2 regions of the Microcoleus sp. K1-B1 genome follow, and region 2 is predicted to be linked to the other one. Evidence: riboswitches for the same ligand, from Rfam matches in the RefSeq annotation. Region 2 holds a riboswitch; the other holds the start of a gene.
The links. Region 2 has a riboswitch for cobalamin ahead of QUA83_RS04225 (energy-coupling factor ABC transporter permease). Riboswitches for the same ligand answer to the same signal wherever they lie in the genome.
Positions count from the first base shown of each region.

Region 1: it holds a riboswitch for cobalamin, as region 2 does, so the genes downstream of both, QUA83_RS09520 (DUF1636 domain-containing protein) here and QUA83_RS04225 (energy-coupling factor ABC transporter permease) in region 2, are expected to answer to the same signal.

Region 1 covers NZ_JAUBSH010000018.1:62,230-67,089, forward strand. Annotated here, with positions in the region: gene QUA83_RS09505 (WD40 repeat domain-containing protein) at 1-107, opposite strand, end outside; gene QUA83_RS09510 (GTP-binding protein) at 525-1,496, opposite strand; gene cobW (cobalamin biosynthesis protein CobW) at 1,679-2,713, opposite strand; gene QUA83_RS09520 (DUF1636 domain-containing protein) at 2,980-3,390, opposite strand; cobalamin riboswitch at 3,413-3,559, opposite strand; gene QUA83_RS09525 (serine/threonine-protein kinase) at 3,827-4,860, shown strand, end outside.
Region 2 covers NZ_JAUBSH010000007.1:96,740-101,599, reverse strand. Annotated here, with positions in the region: gene QUA83_RS04235 (FAD-dependent oxidoreductase) at 1-759, opposite strand, end outside; gene QUA83_RS04230 (Uma2 family endonuclease) at 1,008-1,769, opposite strand; cobalamin riboswitch at 1,949-2,095, shown strand; gene QUA83_RS04225 (energy-coupling factor ABC transporter permease) at 2,157-2,876, shown strand; gene QUA83_RS04220 (energy-coupling factor ABC transporter substrate-binding protein) at 2,880-3,212, shown strand; gene cbiQ (cobalt ECF transporter T component CbiQ) at 3,209-4,009, shown strand; gene QUA83_RS04210 (ABC transporter substrate-binding protein) at 4,409-4,860, shown strand, end outside.

The DNA.
Region 1 (4,860 bases), on a different contig from region 2:
GTTGTGCCATCCGGCGACCAAGTAACAGCAGTTACGTAGTCAGACAGCATTTCTTTAGCGTGAAATTGCAGGGTTAGTTCACTTTTATTTGTCTTTTTGTTACCCATATTTATTTAATCTGAGATGTTGCACTCTTCTTAAGAACGGGCAAGATGCCCGTGCCACAAAAGATGAATTTTATTCTTGTGGAACAGGCATCTTGCCTGTTCCATTCCACAAGAGATAAATTTTATTCTTGTGGAACAGGCATCTTGCCTGTTCCATTCCACAAGAGATAAATTTTATTCTTGTGGAACAGGCATCTTGCCTGTTCCATTCCACGGGCAAGATGCCCGTGCCACAAGAGATAAATTTTATTCTTGTGGAACAGGCAAGATGCCTGTTCCATTCCACAAGAAATAAATTTTATTCTTGTGGAACAGGCATCTTGCCTGTTCCATTCCACAAGAAATAAATTTTATTCTTGTGGAACAGGCATCTTGCCTGTTCCTAAAAGGCTTATTCAAAATGCTTCAATAGGTCAATTAAACCAGACATTTACGAAAATCCTCTCGCAATTGATTTTCGTTTAAATTCCGACCTATGAATACAAGCTCATTTTTCGGAGTTTCGGTAGCTTTCCAAGGTCTATCCGGTCGGCCATCGAACAGCATATGCACTCCTTGAAAAACAAATCGCTTGTTGTCTCCGGCGACATTTAAAATGCCTTTTGTCCGAAAGATATTCGGGCCTTGAGTTCGCAACAATTCCTCAATCCAATCGCTAAATTTGTTGCCGTCAATGGCGCCGGATTCGACTATTGCTACCGAAGTTACTGTTTCGTCGTGTTCGTGAGTGTGTTCGCCCAAAAAGTCGGGTTCTATTTCTAATGCCCGGTTTAAATCAAATGCTTTGACGCCCAACAAAGCATCCATTGTTAATTCAGCGTTGCGGGTGCGGTAAATTTTTGCCATTGCATTCATGGCGCGAATTCGGTTTTCTAATTCTGCCAATTCTTCCTCAGTCACCAAATCAGTTTTGTTGAGCAAAACTACATCAGCAAATGCAATTTGTTCTTGAGCTTCGTCTGCGTCCCAGTGCTGCCAGATGTGCTTGGCATCTACTACAGTGACAACTGCATCTAGCAGTAATTGATCCCGCATATCTTCGTCTACAAAAAATGTTTGAATTACGGGTGCGGGGTCGGCTAAACCTGTGGTTTCGATGACTATGTGATCGAATTTGTCTCGCCGCTTCATTAAGTTACCGATAATCCGAATTAAATCACCTCGCACTGTACAGCAAATGCAGCCGTTGTTCATCTCAAAAATTTCTTCATCGGCATCAATTATCAGTTGATTGTCGATGCCTACTTCGCCGAATTCGTTGACGATGACTGCAACTTTTTTGCCGTGTTCCTGTGTTAAAATTCGGTTGAGCAGCGTGGTTTTGCCTGCACCCAGATAACCCGTGAGAACGGTAACAGGAACTGATTCGATCGCCCCAGCAGTCACCATACTTGACCTCGATTATTGTACAATGATAACCATTATCGCTATTTTACACCAGACTTGGTGGCAGTGACCCCAATATTAAATAATGTTAATAAATTGTTCGTGAGAGCTTGTCGGGGCGAGTTTTACCAATAATATTTGCTGCAATTCAAAATATCGATCGACCCGCCCCTCTCAGATGACAATTAGTTGTTAATCATAGCTGCAATTCGATCGCGCTCTAACTCTCGACCAATCAGCACTAATTTGGTTTGGCGGAGTTCGGAAGGTTGCCAAGGACGATCGTAGAAATATTCTATGCGCGATCCGACACCTTGCAACACCATCCTCATCGGTTTCTTGGGAACCGCCACAAACCCTTTAATCCGATAGATTTCCTCCTGCTGCATCAAGGATTGCAGTTTTTTCACCAAAGCTTCAGGTTCAAATTCGCGATCGGCAATAAAGAAAGTCGAGTTAATATCATCATCGTGCTCGTGTTCCTCCTCAGTATCGTGGTGACTCGGACGAGACTCCAAATCATCCTCAACCGCCGCATTAAATCCCATTAGCACATCGGGGTTAATTTCGCCACCTTTGCAAGGCACAATTTTTACACTCGGACGCAACTCTTGCTGCAACCAGCTTTGGACTTTCTGGTGAGTTTCCGCATCTACGCGATCGACCTTCGTTAAAAGTACCATATCGGCACAGGCTAACTGGTCTTCAAACAATTCCTCGATCGGAGTTTCGTGATCTAAACTAGAATCAGCTTGTCGCTGTGCCGTCAAAGCATCGATATCGCCGACAAAAGTACCGCTAGCAATAGCTTCGCAATCGACCACAGCAACAACACCGTCTACAGTAGCACCCGTGCGAATTTCTGGCCAGCGAAAAGCTTGAATCAAAGGTTTAGGAAGTGCGAGTCCAGAAGTCTCAATTAAGATACAATCAATTTGTTCTCTGCGCTTCAACAATTCCTGCATAGTCGGCAAGAATTCCTCTTGAACAGTGCAGCAAAGACAACCATTTGTTAGTTCAACAATATTGCTGCTGACATTTTCTTCTTCATCGCAAACTTGGCAATCGCGCAGCAGTTCTCCGTCAATTCCGATTTCGCCAAATTCGTTAACCAGAACAGCAATGCGGCGACCTTGATTATTTTGCAATAAGTGGCGAATTAAGGTAGTTTTGCCGCTACCAAGAAAACCAGTGATGACAGTAACAGGAATTTTGTGCATTGATAATTTTGTTGTTGTAGTGTGATTGAATATCTTTCAATTTTGGGTCATGCAATTGCGGACAGAAAACTCGTTAAACCGACAGTCCGGCAGGGGTTTAAACCCCTGCCTCAAAGCGAAAGTCCTCTCAAGAGGACTAATGAGTTTAAATTTTTTATTCTCAGTCCTCTTTAGAGGACTTTCGCTATTAGCCAGGGACTTAAGTCCCTGGCGGATTGGTGGTCTTAGTTATCACCAATGGGCAGAGCATGGTAACGAGAAAGGCTCTAATTTGCCAGTGGTGGAATCTTTGCTAAAACACCTTTTTTCAGAGCTTGAGGACGCTCAGACCAAGGCAACAAACCGTCCGGTTTAGCATAGTATTGACCCGCGCATTCGAGTACAGCCTCGACGCTTGCCGACTCATTTGCTGGTAAATCACCAAACAGATAAGTGTACTTTCCAACAGCAGCAAAAGACACCGCACAAGAGTGACTGCAAGCACTCATGCACTCAACCTCTTGAATCTCAAACTTATCAGAAAACTCCCAATTTTTAGCGAGTTGCGACAAATTTTCCATAAATTGTTGGCCGCCGCTTTTACCTTCGCGCTTGCCGTTTTTCCAAACACTAGCGCAAGCAGTGCAAACAAATAGACTGTGCTTTGTGCGTACAGCCGTGTTAATTCCATCCATCATCCGTACCTCGCAGATGCGTTCAAAAGTGAGTTAGATATCGGCGGGCATTCTGACTTGAGAAACCACAACGGTTTCATTACAGTTGCGGGACAGCGCCGGACTTGCACCGAACTTTCCCCGTTTCCTCTAACGGCTGCTCCCCGCTAGAACCGATCGCGAAATCACATCATACCGCACTTGCCGCATTTTTGGAAAAAAGTTATGTTGGTAATGTCGATCCATCAAAAAAAAATAACTCTTTGTGGAACAGGCATCTTGCCTGTTGCTGACAGGATATAACCCCTCCAAAAAAAAATAACTCTTTGTGGAACAGGCATCTTACCTGTTGCTGACAGGATATAACCCCTCCAAAAAAAATAACTCTTTGTGTAACAGCCATCTTGCCTGTTAATGACTGGCTAGAAGCCCCTCCCACAATAACATTTCTACAAACTATATGAACGCCTTCCCCGATTTTTCCACTCACGGCTATCAGATTGAAAAAGAACTCGGACACAACAGTCTCGGCGGCAGAGTTACATACTTAGCTAAAAATACGAATACTCAAAAAATAGTTGTAATTAAGCAATTTCAATTCGCTCAATTAGGTGCTAGCTGGGCAGAATACGAAGCTTACGAACAAGAAATTAAAGTTTTGCAAAATCTGGATTTTCCGGGCATTCCCCGCTATTTGGATTCTTTTCAAACTGACAGCGGTTTCTGCATGGTGCAGGAATACAAAAATGCCGAATCTGCTGTAGCGCGGAGTTTTTCGCCGCCGGATATAAAAGAAGTTGCGATCGCAACTTTAGAGATTTTAGTTAACCTGCAATCTCAGAAACCGCCGATAATTCACCGCGACATTAAACCAGAAAACTTGTTAATAGATGACGAACTCAATGTTTATTTAGTAGACTTCGGTTTTGCTCGGCTAGGAGGTGGAAATATCGCGGCTAGCAGCGTTGTCAAAGGTACGATGGGATTCATGCCGCCGGAGCAAATGTTTAACAGGAAATTAACAAAAGCCTCCGATCTTTACGGCTTGGGGATAACGCTAATTTGCTTGTTAAGTGGTACGAAATCTGCGGATGTCGGTAATTTAGTTGATGCCAATTATGGCATTCATTTCCGGCATTTAGTGCCACCATTGCAGCAGGGTTGGATGAATTGGTTGGAGAGGATGGTAGCGCCGAGATTGCAAGACAGATATCCATCGGCGGCAGATGCTTTAACTGCGCTAAAATCTTTGGATGTCAGCAGCTTGCCGAAAGTGAGAATTGAGCGCGATCGCATTCAATTCATCGCCACAGAATATGGAGAAAAAGTAACACAAATCGTTACCGTTAGCAACCCTATTCCGGATACAATTTTAGCCGGTCGATGGGAAGTTGCACCGCACCCGAACGATCCGCCACATACTCCTTACGACCACCCTTACATCTCCTTTGAACCGCAGAAATTTGAGGGCAATGAGGTTAGGTGCAAAATAAC
Region 2 (4,860 bases):
CGCCCACAGAGTTTTGAGATTGCCTTTAGTGTCCCTCATTTCCCGCCGGAGTTCTTCTGCTAGTTGGGCATCCTTGTCGGCAGCGTACAGCAAAAATTTTTGACTCTCTGAATCGGCCCGGTTTGTGAAGCGTTTTAGATAAGTGTAATCGAGTTCTTTCAGTGCTCTTGCACTGAGTCCTTGGGTTTCAAAAACGAGGGTGACTGGAAGTTCTGAGTTAGGCAGACCAAATGTTTCAAATCCCTTCAGCTTTCTCACACCGGCAGCTTGAGCTAATTCGGCATTGACAGTGGCATCAATAAATTGCTTGCCGGCATAAACTACGCCTTGAGAGGTGGTTATACTGGCTATTTTTTGACCTTCTTTACTGACTGATTGAATTTCTACTTTGCTGAGGAGATCTGCCCCAGCTTTTACCAGCATTTCTTTCAGCGCTGCACTGGCTTTGCGGGGGTCGAGTGCAATTGCTTTAACGCCGGATTTTTGTAAGAATTCTTTATAGATTGTCGCCGGTGAACCAAAGGTATCTAACTTTAAAGATTGTTGAAGTTCTTCACTAATCTGACTTCTATCTAAATAAGCAAGACCGCCTCTTACCAAATGCCCGCCAATTCCTTCTTGCAAGCTTGCTTTCGACATCAGTAGAATTCGCGGATAACGCTTTGTTCGGCGAAGATATTCTCTGGATGCAGAGATAACAGCTAGAACTCCTGGAACTTCATCACCAAAACAGATGATATCGTAAGAACGCAGATTCATGACCATTATTTAATAACCTCTGTTGATTTTCATGTTTTCGAGCTGCATCTCAATGTTTGCCGTCCAACTCTCTGTTTTTCCCAAATCTAGCTCGATCTTTCCTGATTTTTGCGATAAATATTCACACTTTTCTGGAGGCAGCAACCGGGTTTTTTCCAGAAAATCCTCCGTTGAGGACGATCTATCTCGGTTGAAAAACCCGGTTTCTGAGCGTCTAGAGTACAACACTGAGGTACTCTTGATTGCCATCAGGTGAGATTATCAGGATCTATCCCCAACTCCCGCAATCGCTGAGCTAGTCGATCGGAACGTTGGGCCAATCCATCGGCGCGCTGCGATTCCTGTTGGGCGCGCTGCGATTCCTGTTGGGCGCGCTGCGATTCCTGTTGGGCGCGCTGCGCTGATTCTTTCACCTGTTCTTCAGGAGTCAGATAACGTTTTCCATCGGCATCATACCAATACAACCACTCCCTTGTCACCCCAGAATAACTTCCCCTTTCACAACCAATCCCCAAACCAATTTCAGGCATCCAAACAGGATGTCCTGGCTGTAACTCGTACTTCCCATTGACTAACTTATGTACTTCTAAACGGGGTTTACGGCGGCGGCGGGAAGAATAAATGACGTAATAAAGTACGCCTAAAGCTTGATATTCCTCCAACTTTGTGGTGTATTCTTTGCGATAAGTTGGGGAAACTACTTCCAGCACAAAAGTCGGCAGAACATTTTCATCCCACAGCACGTAACTGGGACGCAATTCTTCATCATAAAACCTTTCTACACCTAAACTTAAGAAAGCATCTGGGACAATGACAGGTTTGTCGGGGTGATAATAGATACCCATATCTATGCCAAAAAACCAATCCATGCGTTCTGCCCAAAGTATGAGCAATATTGCTTTTAACAACCCTGGTATTAGTTCTTGCAGTTCGTTATCCACAGGCGTTTCATCTGAGTCTGGTAGTTCATCGGCTGAGGGCCAGTGCCTCGGAAATTTGTAATCTAACATGGCGGCTTTCCTCAAAACTCACTAATATTATACCGTTGATTTGTTTAGCAATAGTATTTATTGAACGAACCGCGAAGACGCGAAGGAAGAGAATAGAAGAGAAGATGATAGGTAATTTTGACTTAGTTAATCTGAATGAATTTTTGTAAAAGATTTGCTGAGACTTACGCGATCGACTAAACTATGTCTAACCAGTCGGTTCTAATGGGGAGCAGCCGTTAGAGGAAACGGGGAAAGTTCGGTGCAAGTCCGGCGCTGTCCCGCAACTGTAATGAGAGTCTTGTCGCTTTCTGAGTCAGGATGCCCGCCGATGTGTTAGTTTACATAGTCTCATCTGCGAGGTTCAGCGTGAAGGCCAGAAATCGGAAATTGGTCAGCTTGGGATTGATGGCTGGCTTGAGTTGTTATATTGTCCTGGGTTCGGCAACGCCCGCCGCAGCTATGCACATTTCGGAAGGTTTTTTGCCGGTGCAATGGGCGGCTTTTTGGTGGATGGTGGCGTTGCCTTTTTTTGCAGTAGGTTTGCGATCGATTACTCGGATTACAAAAGAACACCCGGAACTTAAACTATTGCTGGCTTTGGCGGGTGCGTTTACTTTTGTGCTTTCTGCTTTAAAAATTCCTTCGGTAACGGGCAGTTGTTCTCACCCGACGGGTACTGGTTTGGGTGCAATTTTGTTCGGCCCTTCGGTGATGGCGGTACTGGGGGCTTTAGTTCTGCTGTTTCAAACGTTACTGTTAGCGCATGGTGGCTTGACAACGCTGGGAGCGAATATGTTTTCGATGGCGATTGTCGGCCCTTTCGCTGCCTATTTTATCTATCAATTGCTGTTGCGAACTGGTAGCCAGCGGGCGGCAATTTTTTGTGCGGCGGCTTTGGCAGATTTGCTGACTTATGTAACGACTTCGATTCAATTAGCGTTAGCTTTTCCCGCAGCAAGCGGCGGTTTTATGGCTTCGTTTCTCAAGTTTGCTGGCATCTTTGCTATCACTCAAGTACCTCTGGCTATTAGTGAGGGATTGCTGACTCTATTGGTTTGGAATTGGCTGCATTCTTACGGGAAGCCTGAGTTGGAAACTTTGAAATTATTGAGACAGGAGTCATAACCCGTGAGTCAAAAAACTACAAAAAATCACCAATCTACTTCGCGGCAAAATTTACTATTGGCTGGCGCTGTGATTGTTCTGGCAGCGTTTCCTCTCGTTTTTGTGCGGGGTGAATACGGCGGTGCCGATGACCAAGCTAAGAAAGCAATTACGGAAATTCAACCGGGTTATAAACCTTGGTTTAATCACTTGTTTGAGCCGGCTAGCAGCGAAATTTCCAGTCTATTGTTTGCGTCTCAAGCGGCGATCGGGGCTGGCGTAGTTGGGTACGTCATTGGGTTGTATAAAGGCCGATCGCAATCTCGGCAGCAGTCTGATCATAAATCGTCGGAATGAACCATCAGATTGATAGTCTGGCTTATACCAATCGCTTGCGCGGGTTGCCGCCAGCTCACAAGTTATCTTTTGCGATCGCCCTTTTAATTCTGTCTCTAGTTTCTGGGGCGATCGTCCAATTGTCGATCGCCCTTTGGTTAGCCGTCTGGATCGTCGTCTATGCGGGTATTCCGGGGAAACTGTATTTGCGGTTGCTGTCGCTACCGTTGATGTTTTTGCTGACAAGTTTGCCTGCTTTGGCGATGGGTGCGGTTGCGGGCGATCGTATCCCTGCAATTGGGTGGGATATTTGGCAAGGTTGGGGCATTAGCATCGGCACTTTTTATCTGTATGTGAGCCGCACTGGAATATACCAAGTGAGCTTGCTATTTGCCCGCGCCTTCGCATCGACAAGCTGTATGTATTTCATCCTCTTGACGGTTCCATTTACCGAAATCTTGCAAATTCTCAGACAATTACGCTGTCCAGAGTTAGTCACAGAACTGCTATTACTAATGTATCGGTTTATTTTTAGCTTATTGGCGATCGCCGATGAACTTTGGATAGCACAAAACTCGCGCTGTGGCTATCGCACTTGGAAGCGGGGAATGCAGAGTTTAAGCATTTTAATCGGGCAATTGCTTCAGCGAACTTTGGAAAACTACCGTCAAGTTTCGTTGAGTTTAGCGTCGCGCGGCTTTAATGGAAAACTGCAAGTTTGGAATTCTTACCCTTACAAACCTTCGCGAAGATATATATTTGAAGCTTTGTTTGGGTGTACAGTTTTAACTTTGTTAAACGTGCTATTTCAACATTAAATTACTCGTTCCCAGGCTCTGCCTGGTAAGGCAGAACCGGAGGCTCTGCCTCCAATTTCCCCTTGGCCACGCGAGGCAGAGCCTCTGGAAATCGGTTCCCAGGTAGAGCCTAGGAACCAGTCAATGGGGGCCAGAAACCGGGGTTTTTACAGAATATGTGGGCTCTAGCGCGTCTTCTGGGCAAAAAACCCGGTTTCAGAAAACCGCGCGTCCAGGACTATTGTTGATAATTCTCCTATTCTCGTTAGTTTAGCGGGCCGGATTTGAATCAGGGCGATCGTACTTCCTGCAACAGCTATTACAAATATGACTTTTATGAACTTAATTAATGAATTATATGAATTGACGTGAACAGTAGTTGAATGAATAATTACAGTATCAAAATACCGCGAAAAAAATATGTATCAAGATACTAACAAAAAAAACAGCCCGCCGCCCATTGTTTTTATTATTGCCATCGGCTTAATTGGGTTTGGCGCATACAAGTTCCTTCCCGGTTTATTGAAAGCCAAAAATTCAGATACACCTCCATCGAAATCGACATCTACATCTACACCGGCAACGATCGCACTCGGAGCGATCGCCAATCGTATCAGTTTAGGAAATCAGATATTGCTGACATCCTACGCAACACCTGACAAACAAGCAGGAGTTCAAGCTTTTGGTGAGGGAAATTACCAAGCTGCCGCCCAATATTTTCAGAAATCGCTGCAACAAAATCGCAACGACCCGGAAACCATTATCTATTTGAATAATGCCACAGCAAGCAATGGTTCTTCCTTGAAAATTGCTGTCAGCGTCCCCATTGGTAGTAACCCCAATGTCGCCCAAGAAATGCTCCGAGGTGTGGC